2 regions of the Streptomyces sp. TRD_SC_5 genome follow, and region 2 is predicted to be linked to the other one. Evidence: riboswitches for the same ligand, from Rfam matches in the RefSeq annotation. Region 2 holds a riboswitch; the other holds the start of a gene.

Region 1 (7,300 bases), 4.3 Mb from region 2:
CGGCGATCATCACGGTGGTCAGGGACTGCCCGAGGACAGCGGCGATGGAGACGGCCAGCAGCAGCGAGGGCAGCGACAGCATGATGTCGGTGACGCGCATGATGACGGTGTCGACCCGCTGGCCCGACTTGCCGCCGAGGGTGGCGGCGGCTCCGGAGAGCACACCGATCAAAGCCCCGATGACCAGGCCGATGAGCATCGACACCACACCGACGAGCAGCGTCTGCCGGGCGCCGACGAGCCACCGGGAGAACATGTCCCGGCCCAGGTGGTCCAGGCCGAACCAGTTCTCGCCGCGCATGCCGACGAACTTGCCCTGGTTGGGGAAGACCTCACTGCGCCAGATCTGCGCGGTGGGGGCATGCGGTGCGACCCACGGTCCGACGACCGAGACGAGCACGAACGTCGCGATGATCACCGCTCCGATGACGGCCATCTTGCTGGCCCGCATCCGGCGGAAGGCCTCGCGCCAGAGGCTGGAGCCCGTGACCGTCTCGGAGCTCTGGGTCAGCTCCGCAAGGCGGTCGATCTTGTCCGCTTTGTTGGTCAGAATCGTCACGTCAGTGCACCCGCACCCTGGGGTCGATGATGCTGTACGCGAGGTCGACCAGGAGGTTGATGAGCACGTACACCATCGCGATGAAGAGAATGAACCCGACGAGCACCGGGTAGTCACGGCCGTCGATCGCCGTACGGATGAAGGAGCCGATGCCGCCGAAGTCGAACACCGACTCGGTGAGCACGGCCCCCGACAGCAGACTGCCGGTCAGCAGGCCGATCGCGGTGATCACGGGCAGCAGCGCGTTGCGCAGTACGTGGCGGCCGCGCACGACCCGCTTGTCGAGGCCCTTGGACTCGGCGGTGCGGACGTAGTCCTCGCCGAGCACCTCCAGGACACTCGCGCGGGTCATCCGGACGATGACGGCCAGCGGGATGGAGGCCAGCGCGACGGCCGGCAGGATCAGATGCTGGAGGGCGTCCCAGCTCGCGTCGAACTCGCCGGTCAACAACCCGTCCAGGACGGCGAATCCGGTGACGTCGGTGGCGTCGATGCCGGTGGTGAGCCGGCCCTGGCTCGGGAACCAGTGCAGTTGGACGGAGAAGATGCCCCGCAGCAGCATGGCCAGGAAGAACACCGGGATGCAGATGCCAAGGAGCGATCCGGACACCGAAGCGACGTCCAGCCAGCCGCCGCGGTGCTTGGCCGCCAGGTAGCCCATCGGAATGCCGACGACCACGGCGATCAGGATCGCGGCGACGCTGAGTTCCACGGTGGCCGGGAAGCGCAGGGTGAACTCCTCCCACACCGGCTGCCCGGTCTGGGTGGAGGTTCCGAGGTCCAGCTCGAAGATTCGTTTGAGGAAGCGCCAGTACTGGACATGGACCGGCTCGTCGAGGCCCAGTGCCCGGTTGATTCTCGCTACTTCGGCTTCGGTCGCCCGCTCGCCCAGGATCGCTGAGGCGGGTCCGCCGGGCAGTCGGTTCAGCCACAGAAAGAGCAGAACCGACAGGCCGAGCAGGCTGGGAATGAGCTGGAGAAGTCTTCTTACGACAAGTCGCAGCACCCCGCATGCCCCTTTCTCACGTGCGTCGATGCGGTTCCGCCCGGCCACCGGATCGCGGTGGCCGGGCGGAACCGCAGGTGTGCGATTACTTGAAGGAGACCTCGGCGAAGTTCTCCTGCGTCAGCGGGGAGACCTTCGGCGGGTTGACGTTCTTGGCGAATGCGATGGCCGGCGGGGACGACGAGATCGGCACGCCCGGGGCGTACGCCATGATCGTCTCGTTGGCCTTCTTGTACGCCTCGGTGCGACCGGCGGCGTCGGTGACCTTCGAGGCGGCGTTCACCGCGTCGAAGACCTTCTTGTCCTTGAAGCCCCACTGCTTGTCGGGCCCGCTGAACCAGGTGCCGATGAAGTTGTAGCCATCGTTGAAGTCACCGGTCCAGCCGAGCATGTGCAGGGCGCACGAGCCGGCTTCGGTGGCGTCCAGGTAGTCCGGGGCCCACTTCATCGCCTTCGGGACCACCGTGATGCCGGCCTTCTCCAGGTCGGCCTTCATCAGCTCGAACATGTCCTGCGGGGCAGGCATGTACGGGCGGGTGACCTCGGTCGGGTAGCAGAACTCGACCTTCAGCTTCTCCTCACCGGCCTGCTTGAGGAGCTCCTTCGACTTGTCGGTGTCGAAGGGGTACGTCTTCACCTTGTCCGAGAAGCCGGCGACCGTGTCGGGCATGAACTGGGTCGCGGCCTTTCCGCCCTCGGGCAGCTGGGTCTTGACGAGGTTCTCACGGTCGATCGCGTGCGTGATGGCCTGGCGGACCTCGGGCTTCTTCAGCGCCTTGTTCGCCCCCTGGCTCATCCCGACATAGAAGATGTTGAAGACGTCACGGGTCGGGACCTTGTAGCCGTCCTTTTCCAGCGTCTTCACGTCGGCCGGAGCCACGAGGTCGTAGCCGTCGATGTCACCGGCCTGCAGCGCCTGACGGCGGGTCTCCTCGGTGGAAATCGTCCGGAAGACCAGGTTCTTGACCTTGGCCTTGTCGCCCCAGTAGTCGTCGAAGCGCTGGAGGGAGACTTCCTTGTTGCCCTTGTTCCACTTGACGATCTTGTACGGGCCGGTGCCGGCGACCGTGCCGGCCTCCTGGCTGTACTTGGGGTACGTGATCGCGTCGCCCTTGGCGCTCGCGTCCTGCTTCTCGTACTCCTCGAGCGCCTTCGGCGAGTGGATCGCGAGGGCCTGGAGGGAGAATCCGCCGGGGAGGTTGGCCGAGGGCTCGTTGACCTCGATGACGGCCGTGTTGTCGTCCTTGGCGGTGCAGGACTTGTAGTTCGCCTTCGGGGCTTCCTTGTCCTCGTTCTTCGCGAAGCCGCCCATGATGGACTGCCAGTAGTACGAGACCGCGCCGGACTGGTACGTGCCCTTCCAGTTGAACCAGTGGTTGTAGTTCGCGCAGACCGCTTCGGCGTTGAACGCCTCGCCGTCGTGGAACTTCACGCCCTGCCGCAGGTTGAACGTCCAGACCGTACCGGCCGGGTTGCTCGACCACTTCTCGGCGAGACCACCGACGAGCTTGCTGCCGCCGGGCTCGTGCTCGAGCAGCGCCTCGAACGCCTGACGGGTGACCCGGAAGGTCTCGCCGTCGCTCGCGAGGGCCGGGTCGAGGGAACCGGGGTCACCGGCGCCGGCGAATACGAAGGTGTCCTTGTCGTTCCCCTTGTCGCCACCCTCGTTCCGCTCGCTGGAACAGCCCGTGGCGATCAGGCCGACAGCGACCGCTGTCGTGATCGCCCGGACGGCCCGGGACTTGAATATTCGCATGGGTCCACCCCTGGTTCGCCATGTGGTGACGTAATGATGGCCGCACACTACAGACGCCACCCACCGCAATAGAACAGTCCGGATAGCGGTGAGACCTAGTCGAGACCCGGACACCCAACAAACCAGCCGGTAGGGGACATTCCCGCGTGACGCATCGACGTCCCGGACATCAGGCCCAGTTCAGCGGCGTTGCGGCGGGTAGCCGTAGCCGGGGGCGGCCGGGGCGGCGGGCGCGTGGGCCTCGCGGTCGTAGAACGGGCGGGCGTTGGCGCGCAGCCACATGGAGACGGGGTCGTACTCGTCGGACATCGCGACGGTGGACACGGGCAGTCCCTCGGGGACCACGCCGATCGACTGCTGCATCATCGCGCGCACCGCGTCGACGGACTGCTGGCTCGTGTCGTAGAGATCGAGTCCGACAGCCAGATAGGGCGCCCCGAGCGCCGGCTGCACCCAGGCACGGCGCAGCGCGCGGACCGCGGGCGTACGGTGGGCGTTCTGCGTGAGCAGGGCGTAGAACTGGGGGATCTCGATGGCCGGTTCGGACAGCCGCAGCGGCCCTGCCGGCATCCGGTCGAGTCCGGTCGCGATACGCCGCAGATCGAGCCAGGGGATGCCGACGCCGCCGCCGGGGGCGTGCGGGTTGAGCCAGATGCCCCAGCGGTCGGAGAAGAGCGCGCGCGCGACATCGCGGCCGGACACCACTTCGTACGCCCGGCTCCAGCCGCTCGCGGCGAGCTCCTGGGCGGAGGTGACGCACGGCGCGTAGCCGAGGCCGTCGACGTCCATGTTTCCGTACTGGGCGTCGGGGGACCCCGCCTGGCCGTGCCAGAGCAGCATCCAGACCTGGCCGCCCGCCGGATCGGCGAGGGCGCGCAGCAGCGCCTCGTACGCGTCGTACCGCCCGGGCGTCACCTGGCGCAGCATGTGCTCGACCTGCCCGGCCGCCGCAGTGCCTGACGCGCTCACCCTGGGTCCCGCCCCTCTTCGATCCACCGTGTTGCTTCAGCTTAAGCGGCAGCACTGACACAGAGCACGAGTCAGGCGCGTGTGTAGAAGGGCCGCACCTTTTCCAGCATCCAGCCGGCGACGGGGTCCTGGGCCGCCACGTCCAGCAGAATCAGGTTGACCTCCCAGGGCACCTGGACGCGGCCGAGCGCCCGGCCGAGGGCGTCCATCGGAGCGTTGCGGTCGGCGCCCTCCCAGGAGGACAGCTGTACGCCGACGAACAGCGCCGGGGGCCCGCCCTCGATGCTCGCGAGCGCGCGACGGGCGGTCAGCACCACACCGCTCTCCTCGAACTCCCCGGCGGCGGCGGCGAGGAAGTCGACGGGCTCCTCCTGCCAGTCCGGCTCGAAGAGCCGCACCCTGCCTCCACTGGCCGGCCCGTCCAGCGGTGTACGCCCGGCCCGGCAGAGCTCGGCGACGGCGGGCGGCGGCAGCGGCACGCCGACCGCGCCGTCCGGGTTCACCGCGATGCCGAGCTGGGGCGGCAGCCCGCGGGCGAACTCGCGGGCGGGCGCGACGGTGAAGGACATGTGGGGCCCGGCGCAGTGGCGCAACTGCTCCTCGGAGCTGTACACGGGGACGTACGCCTCGCCGTGGATCTGCACGGTGGGCAGGTCGAGGTTCGGGGAGTCGGGCCCGCCGCCGTTCGGCAGCGGCACCCATACCTGGCTGCGCCCCAGCACCTCGACGATGCGGCCGCCGGCGGCGGGGTTGCCGAGCGAGGCGCCGAGTACCTCTTCGAGCTCGTTGCCGGGCCAGCCGTTGCCGCCGTGCGGGTGGGCGGGTATGGGGAAGTCGGGGTAGTCCACGGGTACGACCTTAACGCGGGGCGGGAGGCACCCTGCGGGCTGTCCCTGCGGAGCCGTTCCCCTGCCCGCCTCTGCCCGCTGTGCCATTTCGCGGCTCCGCCGCGCGAGGGCTCCGCCCGGGCCCCGCTCCTCAGACTCCGGAGAAATCGATCACCCCGAGCGCCCCCGCCGCATCCCGGTCCAGCAGCACCGCCGACGCGCACCCCGCCGGCAGCCGGCCCGCCTCCGCGTCCCGTACCAACCGGCCCACCGCCCGCCGGTGCCGGGCGAAGGCATAGCCCGAGACGCCGCGGCCCCGCTCCTCCTGCCCGGCCCGCGCCACATCGGCCGTCACGTCGAGCAGCAGCAGGTGCAGCGCGACCCCCCGGCGGCGGGCGTCGCGCGCCAGCCAGCGCCGCACCCAGGCCTGCGTACCGCAGTCGTGCACCACGACGCCGTCGCCCGAGCGCAGCGCGCGCCACAGCCCGCCGTAGTGCGCCGCGCGCACCAGCGGCCGGTACAGCCCGTACGGCAGCAGCCGCGGCATCCGCGCCTCCCAGCGCTCACGCACGTCCTGCGAGTCGATACGGTGCGCCGCCGTGCTCGCCGTACGCCGGATCAGCGTGCTCTTGCCGCTGCCGGGCAGACCGGACACGACCACCGTGTCCCCGGCCGCGAAGGCCAGTGACCGCGGGCTGCGCCCCGCGCGCCCGCGCAGATCGCGCACGGTCGGCGCGGGCCGCCGGGCGGCCGCCCTGACCGGTGCCGGAACCGGCACCGCCACGCCCTGCTGGTCGGGCACCGCACGGTGCGCGGCGCCCGTGGTCGACGCGTACACACCTGACTGCTGGAACGTCATCGTCTTCCCCCTGTCGGGTGTCCCCCACCCTTGCCCAAGAAGTGTAAAGAAAAGGTAATGCGTCACAAGTCCATTTCCGTGCAATGATGTGCGCGCCAACTGCATACCGGCCGCTTGAATCCGCGCGGGAGAGTCCGAAGGCACTCTGTGTCCAGGACGCCGAAGGAGCAAGTTCCTCCCTTGAATCTCTCAGGCCCCGTACCGCGCGGGCGAGGCAGATCTGAAAAGCGGGCCGCTTCGTCGCGGCTCCACCCAAGGTGCAAGCCGAGACAGTCACTCTCTCGGTGAACCTCTCAGGTTCCGATGACAGATGGGGAGGATTGTCCTCGCCTGTCATGCCCTGGGAGCCCCACACATGAGCAATGTCCCCCGTCACACCGCACTCGACGCGCTGCATCGTTCGCTGGGCGCGACCATGACCGACTTCGCGGGCTGGGACATGCCGCTGCGGTACGCCAGCGAGCGCGACGAGCACAACGCCGTACGTACCCGCGCCGGCCTCTTCGACCTCTCCCACATGGGCGAGATCACGGTCACCGGCGCGCAGGCCGTGGACGCCCTCGACTACGCGCTCGTCGGCAACATCGGCACGGTCGGCATCGGGCGCGCCCGCTACACGATGATCTGCCAGGAGGACGGCGGGATCCTCGACGACCTGATCGTCTACCGCCTGGCCGAAACCGAGTACATGGTCGTCGCCAACGCCGGCAACGCCCAGATCGTCCTCGACGCCATCACCGAGCGCGCCGCCGCCTTCGACGCCGCCGTACGGGACGACCGTGACGCGTACGCCCTGATCGCCGTCCAGGGCCCCGAGTCCCCCGGGATTCTGAAGTCCGTCACGGACGCCGACCTGGACGGTCTGAAGTACTACGCCGGCCTCCCCGGCACCGTCTCCGGCGTCCCCGCCCTCATCGCCCGTACCGGCTACACCGGTGAGGACGGCTTCGAGCTGTTCGTCGCCCCGGCCGACGCCGAGCAGCTGTGGCAGGCACTGACCGAAGCGGGCAAGGACGCCGGCCTCGTCCCCGCAGGCCTCTCCTGCCGCGACACCCTGCGCCTGGAAGCGGGCATGCCGCTGTACGGGCACGAGCTGACCACCTCGCTCACCCCGTTCGACGCGGGCCTCGGCCGGGTCGTGAAGTTCGAGAAGGAGGGCGACTTCGTCGGCCGCGCCGCCCTCGAAGCCGCCGCCGAGCGCGCCGAGACCGCGCCGCCGCGCAAGCTGGTCGGCCTGATCGCCGAGGGCCGCCGCGTCCCGCGCGCGGGTTTCCCTGTAGTGGCGGACGGCAAGGTCATCGGCGAGGTCACCTCCGGCGCCCCG
Region 2 (7,300 bases):
ACGCTCCACTCCGGTGATGTCGAGGGTGAAGTCCTCACCTCGCGCGGCGACGATCTGATCATTGAGCAGCTGATAGCGGTCGACGTCGGAGAGATTCCCCGAGACCAGGTCATGACGTCCGAGCGTCGGCAGAATTCCGATCATCACGATGCCCGCTTCGACTTCTTTCGCTTTCCTGTGGGCATATCCCAGACCGGTGCGCAGTTCCTCCGCCAGCTGATCGAGAACTCTGCCGCCCAGCCGGTGCGGAACGATATTTACTTCCAGATTGAACATGCCGAGTTCGGTCTGGAAATCCCGGCTGGCGATCCGCTCGAGCACCTCCGCGTTCATCATCATCGGCATACCGTCGGCCCCGGCGAGATTGAGCTCGATCTCCAGTCCCATGAAGTTCTTGGGACGGTCGAAGCGATTCTCCGCCAGCAGTCGCCCCAGCCCCTCGAGGCACTGCTGGAGTTTCCTCCGGTACCTCTGCCGGTCCGACAGGTCGAACCCGCCTGCCACGACCTTCTCCCCCATCGAAGCATCCCTCCTCGAGCGGGCGGCTCACAGCATCGGGTACTCACGTCACGATCGATGATGCCCAGACGGGCCGATCCGTAACGCCCCGCGACCACCAATGACCGAGTACCCTCCTTGCGGGGCTTCAGTGGCACATTCACTCGGCATGCGGCAGAAAGCAGATTCCACCCGGCGCCCGCTGGTGAAAAAAGCCGACGAGTTTCGGCCTACCGCTGGCGCCGGGACTTTCCAGGCCACAGGGCTGCGCCCCAGATAAATGGGTGGATTCTCCGCGGGAAAAGGTCCGGATACGTCCTTGCCCGCAATGCCGTCGACAGCTAGCAGAAACACCGCGTGAACACGGCTCGTATAAACTCCGCAGACGAGGCAGAGAGTTGGCGCCCGGCCATCGCTGTACGGCCCCCCTCTGACCCCGGAACGCAGACAGCGCCGTCCGCACCGCCCACGCACACCCACGCACCACCGTGTCTCCCAAGTGAGAGGCGACCCACCATGCCGCTGCTTGTCCCCCCGGCTCCCGCGCCCGCCCTGCGCAGCGTCCTCGCGGCACTCGGTTCCCCCTCTGCCGTCCGCGAGGCCCGTCTGCCGGCCCTCCGTACGGCGCAGGGGCCCCTGCGCCCCGAGTTCCCACTCCCCCTCCACGTACTGGACGGGATCATGCCGTCAGGCAGGCCGCCGCGCAGCCGGCTTACCGGCTGGCGGTTCCTCATCCGAAGCGGCGACCGTACGGTGGCCGCCGCCGACACCATGCTCACCCCCGACGGCTGGGCCTTCTCCCACTTCTGTGAGGGCCCGTACATCGCCTCCAGCGAGCTCGCGCTGCGCCAGGCCGAGGCGATGACGAAGCACTACCAGCCACGTCTGTTGTCCGTACCGGAGCTCTACATGCTCACCCTGTGGCTGCACGACGGCCCGGAAGCCGGCGCCGACGCCGCCGAGACGATGCCGCTGCCGACGGACTTGCTCGTACCACTGGCGCCGGCACCGCCCGGCATCGCCTCGCACCGCCCGCACCGGGTCGCCGACCTGCTGTCGCTGCTCACCCACCGGCTCACGCCACCGGCGACCGTCCCGCTCCTCAGCCAGCCCGCCTGACGGCGGCAGCCCGCGTTCGCGGGTGCCCTGCGCGTCAACTGTGCCCCGTGCCCGTCCCGGCCACGGGGCACAGTGCCGCTCGCACGCCCCCCATCCGGACTAGCCCGTATCGGCCACTCCGAACCACCCGAAGAGGCACCCCGGTTGAGCTGAACCGTCCGCACGAGTGACGCGTCATTAATCAGTAAGGAGAGCTGCCGTGAAATCCCTGCGGAACGACGCCCGTGGGGCAACACTGGGACCGGACCGACTGATACGGGGGGCGGCCATGAACACCGCATCGAGCCGCAGGACACTCACCACAACGCAGCGAAAGAACCCTTCCATGTGCCAGCACCAGCCAGCCTGCCCGACTGCCGAATCCGCCGACCGGGAGGCCGCCCTTCTTGTGGCGCACCACCCGGAGCAGGGCTGGAGCCTGCTGTGCAACGGAGTTCTCGTCTTCGAGGACACCGGTGAGCTGCTGCCGGACGGCCAGATCATCGCTCCGCACCGCCCACTCGACGTGGTCAGGGCCGCCTAGGGCCTGCCCGCCGCGACAGGCGTACACACCTGTTCGCCGCTACGACGAGGGGCCGGCCCGGAGGAATCCTCCGGGCCGGCCCCGACGCATGTCCGCGCCCCTGGGACGCTTGTCGCTTCCGTCAGTTGTCGTACTCGTCCAGCGGCGGGCACGAGCAGACGAGGTTACGGTCACCGAACGCACCGTCGATCCGGCGCACCGGCGGCCAGTACTTGTCCGCGGCCGAGACGCCGGCCGGGAAGACCGCCACCTCACGGCTGTACGCGTGCTCCCACTCGCCGCCCAGCGCGGCCGCCGTGTGCGGCGCGTTGCACAGCGGGTTGTCGTCCGCGGGCCACTCGCCGGACGCGACCTTCTCGATCTCGCCGCGAATAGCGATCATCGTGTCGCAGAACCTGTCGATCTCGGCCAGGTCCTCGCTCTCGGTCGGCTCGATCATCAGCGTTCCGGCCACCGGGAACGACATGGTGGGCGCGTGGAAGCCGTAGTCGATGAGCCGCTTGGCGATGTCGTCCACACTGACGCCCGTCGCCTTCGACAGCGGCCGCAGGTCGACGATGGCCTCGTGCGCCACCAGACCGTTCGGACCGGTGTAGAGCACGGGGTAGTGCGGCTCCAGGCGCTTGGCGATGTAGTTCGCCGCGAGCACGGCGACCTGCGTCGCCCGCTTGAGCCCCTCGCCGCCCATCAGACGGACGTACGCCCACGAGATCGGCAGAATGCCCGCCGAGCCCCACGGAGCGGCCGAGATGGGCCCCACGCCCGTCTCGGGACCGGCCGTCGGCTGGAGCGGGTGGTTCGGCAGGTACGGCGCGAGGTGTGCCCGTACGCCGACCGGGCCGACGCCGGGGCCGCCGCCGCCGTGCGGGATGCAGAACGTCTTGTGCAGGTTCAGGTGGGACACGTCCCCGCCGAACTTGCCGGGCTTGGCCAGCCCGACCAGCGCGTTGAGGTTGGCGCCGTCGACGTACACCTGGCCGCCCGCCTCGTGCACCGTCGCGCAGATGTCGGCGACGTGCTCCTCGAACACCCCGTGGGTGGACGGGTAGGTGATCATCAGCACCGACAGCTCGTCGCGGTACTGCTCGATCTTGGCGTGCAGGTCCTCGACGTCGACCTCGCCGTCCTCGCGGGTCTTGACGACGACGACCTTCATGCCGGCCATCACGGCGCTCGCCGCGTTCGTCCCGTGGGCCGACGACGGAATCAGGCACACGGTGCGCTGGTCGTCACCATTTGCACGGTGGTACGCCCGGACCGCCAGCAGGCCGGCGAGCTCGCCCTGCGAACCGGCGTTGGGCTGGATGGACACCGCGTCGTACCCGGTGACCTCGGCCAGGCGCTCCTCCAGCTCGTGAATGAGCGTCAGGTACCCCTGCGCCTGCTCGACCGGCGCGAAGGGGTGGACCGCCCCGAATTCGGGCCAGGTGACCGGCTCCATCTCGGTGGTCGCGTTCAGCTTCATCGTGCACGAGCCGAGCGGGATCATGCCGCGGTCGAGCGCGTAGTCGCGGTCGGCGAGCTTGCGCAGGTAGCGCAGCATCGCGGTCTCGGAGCGGTGCTGGTGGAAGACGGGGTGCGTAAGCACCTCGTCACTCCGCAGCAGCCCCTCGGGAAGCGCGTCGGCCACCTTCGCGTCGAGCGCCTCGATGTCGGCGTCGACCCCGAAGGCTGCCCAGACCGCGGAGATCTGTGCACGGGCCGTGGTCTCGTCACAGGCGACGGAAACGTGGTCGGCGTCAACCTGGTACAGGTTGACCCCGCCCTCACGGGCAGCGGCGACAGCATCGGCCGCCTTGCCCGGAACGCGCACGGTCAGCGTGTCGAAGTACGTGCCGTGGACGACCTCGACGCCACCGGCGCGCAGCCCCTCCGCGAGCAGCGTCGCGTACCGGTGCGTGCGGAGCGCGATGCCGCGCAGCCCGTCCGGACCGTGGTAGACGGCGTACATGCCGGCCATCACGGCAAGCAGCACCTGCGCCGTACAGATATTGCTGGTGGCCTTCTCCCGGCGGATGTGCTGCTCACGCGTCTGGAGCGCCAGCCGGTACGCCTTGTTGCCGTCCGCGTCGACGGAGACGCCGACGAGCCGCCCGGGCAGGCTGCGCGCGAACTTCTCGCGTACGGCCATGAACCCGGCGTGCGGGCCTCCGAAGCCCATCGGCACACCGAAGCGCTGGGTGGTACCCACAGCGATGTCCGCGCCGAGCTCACCGGGCGAGGTCAGCAGCGTCAGCGCCAGCAGATCCGCGGCGACGGTGACGATGGCCCCGAGCTCGTGCGCCTGCTCGATGACGGCCTTGATGTCCCGCACAGCGCCCGACGCACCCGGGTACTGGAGCAGCACGCCGAAGACACCGCGCTCGGCCACCTCGGCCGGAATGCCGTCGGACAGATCGGCGACGACGACCTCGACACCGGTCGGCTCCGCGCGCGTCTGGATGACGGCCACGGTCTGCGGCAGCGTGTCGGAGTCGATCAGGAAGACGCCGTTCTTGACCTTGCCGACGCGGCGCGCGAGCGACATCGCCTCGGCTGCGGCGGTGCCCTCGTCGAGCAGCGAGGCGCCCGAGGTCGGCAGACCGGTCAGATCGGCGACCATCGTCTGGAAGTTGAGCAGCGCCTCCAGGCGGCCCTGCGAGATCTCCGGCTGGTAGGGCGTGTACGCCGTGTACCAGGCCGGGTTCTCCATGACGTTGCGAAGGATCACCGGCGGCGTGAAGGTGCCGTAGTAACCGAGGCCGATCATCGGGGCGAGCACCCGGTTACGGTCGGCGAGCGTACGCAGCTCGGCCAGCACTTCGGCCTCGGTACGCCCGTCGGGCAGCCCGAGCGCCTCGGCGCTCTTGATGACGTCCGGCACCGCGGCCGCGGTCAGCTCGTCGAGCGAGCCGTAACCGACCTGGGCGAGCATCTTGGCCTGAGCTTCGGCATCGGGCCCGATGTGGCGCTGCTCGAAGGGGATGCCACGCTCAAGCTGTGAGAGCGGAATGCGGTTTGCGGTCATCTGCGGAAGGCCTCCTGGTCTGACGCGACCTGCGAGGGGCACCACGGCACGGGTACCCGGACGGCCTCCCCCTCTGTCATCTCAACCTGAGAGCTTCACCGGAGGACCGTCCGGACGTCGCTGACGTCGAGGGTCGTTCCGGCTTTCACCGTCGGTGAGGAAGGGATCCGCAACAGGTGCTGTGCTCTTCATCAAGCACATGCCCGTCCGACGCCCACCCTGCTTTCCAGAGTGACCTCGTCCGTGCGGTACGGGTGCCTGAGAGATTCCGGGGAGGATTTGCTCCTTCGGCGCCTCCGGCATGTTCACCGGAGACTCTCCCGCACGGGGTCAGCAGCCATTGGCCAGCCTACCAGCGAGGCCCGTCGTGGATCCCTCGAGTGGCCGAGTCCACAGTTGTGCACTTTCGTATGCTTTACGGGATTACGGAGCAGCTGCGATCAGTTGGAGGGACCGTGCAGACCGACATCGATCCGCGCAGCCTGATCGGCCGCAAGGCATTCGACCGCAACGGCACCAAGATCGGAACGGTGGACGAGGTGTACCTCGACGACGCCACCGGTGTGCCCGAATGGGCTGCGGTACGCACCGGCCTCTTCAGCCGGGACGCCTTCGTCCCCCTGGAGCCGAGCAAGGTCGTCGACGACTCCCTCCGCGTGCCGTACGACCGCGCCCTGATCCGGGACGCCCCCGACTTCGGCGTGGGCCGCCATCTCTCCCCCGAGCAGGAACTGCAGCTCTACCACCACTACGGGCTCGACATCTCCTCTCCCGCGCCCGACCGCGACTTCGGGCGGCTGGCCGGCGACGACCCCGCCTGATCCCCGTCCCGATCCGCCGGCGCCCTCACCAGCGGGAGCGGATCCGACGGCGTCAGACCCGGATCGTCCACCTTGAAGGTCCGCACCCTCCCGGGCGGCGAGGTCGGCTCCTCGAACCGCACCGTCACCCGCCCGAGGCCGCTGCCCTGCACCCACCCCGCCCCGTACTCGGTGTGCCGCACGTCCTGCCCGGCCAGCCACCGGCGCTCCGCTGGCGGCTCGGGCACGGGCACCGGCTCGCCACTGCCCGTGGCCGGCTTCCCCGCTTCCTCCGCCCCGTCCGCGTCCTGTGCCTCGGCGCGCTCACCCGCCGCCTGGGCGAAGAGATCTTCCTGTGTGTAGTCCGCGAGGCCGGTGACCCCCACGCCCAGCAGCCGCACCCCACCCGTCGTGTCCACCGACTCCAGCAGCCGCCCCGCGGCCTCCCGCACCACCGCGGGATCGTCCGTCGGTCCGCGCAGCGTCTCGGAGCGCGTCAGGGTCGAGAAGTCGTACCTGCGCACCTTCAGTACGACGGTCCGGCCCGAGCGCCCGGCCGCCCTCAACCGCTGAACGCACCGGTCGGACAGCCGCACCACCTCGTTGCGGACCCGGGTCCTGTCGTGCAGGTCGACCTCGAAGGTGTCCTCGACCGACACCGATTTCGCGTCCCGCTCGGCCACTACGGGCCGGTCGTCGTGCCCGACAGCCATCCAGTACAGCGAGACCCCGTGCGCCTTCCCCAGCAGCCGTACAAGCTCGTCCTCCCCCGCCTCCGCCAGATCGGCGACCGTCGTCATCCCCGCCCGTCGCAGATGCTCCCCGGTGGCAGGCCCGACCCCGGGCAGAATCCGCACCGGCATGGGCCCCAGCAGCTCCCGCTCGGTCCCCGGCTCGATGAGCACCAGCCCGTCCGGCTTGGCCTGCTCCGAGGCGATCTTCGCCAGCATCTTGGACCCCGCGAGACCGACGGACCCCGTGAGCCCCGTGACGGCTCTGATGTCCGCCCGCAGCAGCTCTCCGGCCCTGCGGGCCGAGGCGGAGTCGTCGGCCACCCCGCCCGCCTCCAGGTCGACGAAGGCCTCGTCCAGGCTCAGCGGCTCCACCAGTGGCGAAAGCCGCCCGAGCAGCTCCATGACCTGTTCGCTGACCGACCGGTAAAGGGCGAAGCGCGGCATGAGATAGGCCGCATTCGGGCACAGTCGCCGCGCCTGGGCGACCGGCATCGCGGAATGCACCCCGAAACGCCTGGCTTCGTACGACGCGGTGGCGACGACCCCGCGCGTCCCGATACCGCCGACCACCACCGGCTTTCCGCGCAGACTCGGCTTCGCTGCCTGCTCTGCGGCGGCG

What was found. A riboswitch is a leader RNA that binds a small molecule or an ion and turns the genes downstream of it on or off. The one in region 2 is predicted to bind glycine.
Region 1: another riboswitch for glycine. It lies ahead of gcvT (glycine cleavage system aminomethyltransferase GcvT); the one in region 2 lies ahead of gcvP (aminomethyl-transferring glycine dehydrogenase).

Annotation. Positions count from the first base shown of each region.
Region 1 covers NZ_JBWZZS010000001.1:5,199,700-5,206,999, reverse strand. The annotation lists gene AC1P0E_RS24020 (ABC transporter permease) at 1-559, opposite strand, end outside; gene AC1P0E_RS24015 (ABC transporter permease) at 561-1,565, opposite strand; gene AC1P0E_RS24010 (ABC transporter substrate-binding protein) at 1,651-3,321, opposite strand; gene AC1P0E_RS24005 (enhanced serine sensitivity protein SseB C-terminal domain-containing protein) at 3,502-4,290, opposite strand; gene AC1P0E_RS24000 (enhanced serine sensitivity protein SseB) at 4,362-5,138, opposite strand; gene AC1P0E_RS23995 (AAA family ATPase) at 5,269-5,976, opposite strand; glycine riboswitch at 6,092-6,190, shown strand; glycine riboswitch at 6,191-6,296, shown strand; gene gcvT (glycine cleavage system aminomethyltransferase GcvT) at 6,332-7,300, shown strand, end outside.
Region 2 covers NZ_JBWZZS010000001.1:867,744-875,043, forward strand. The annotation lists gene AC1P0E_RS04095 (glutamate-cysteine ligase family protein) at 1-519, opposite strand, end outside; gene AC1P0E_RS04100 (hypothetical protein) at 1,015-1,617, shown strand; gene AC1P0E_RS04105 (DUF5999 family protein) at 1,943-2,140, shown strand; gene gcvP (aminomethyl-transferring glycine dehydrogenase) at 2,262-5,147, opposite strand; glycine riboswitch at 5,384-5,480, opposite strand; gene AC1P0E_RS04115 (PRC-barrel domain-containing protein) at 5,603-5,968, shown strand; gene AC1P0E_RS04120 (DNA polymerase IV) at 5,896-7,300, opposite strand, start outside.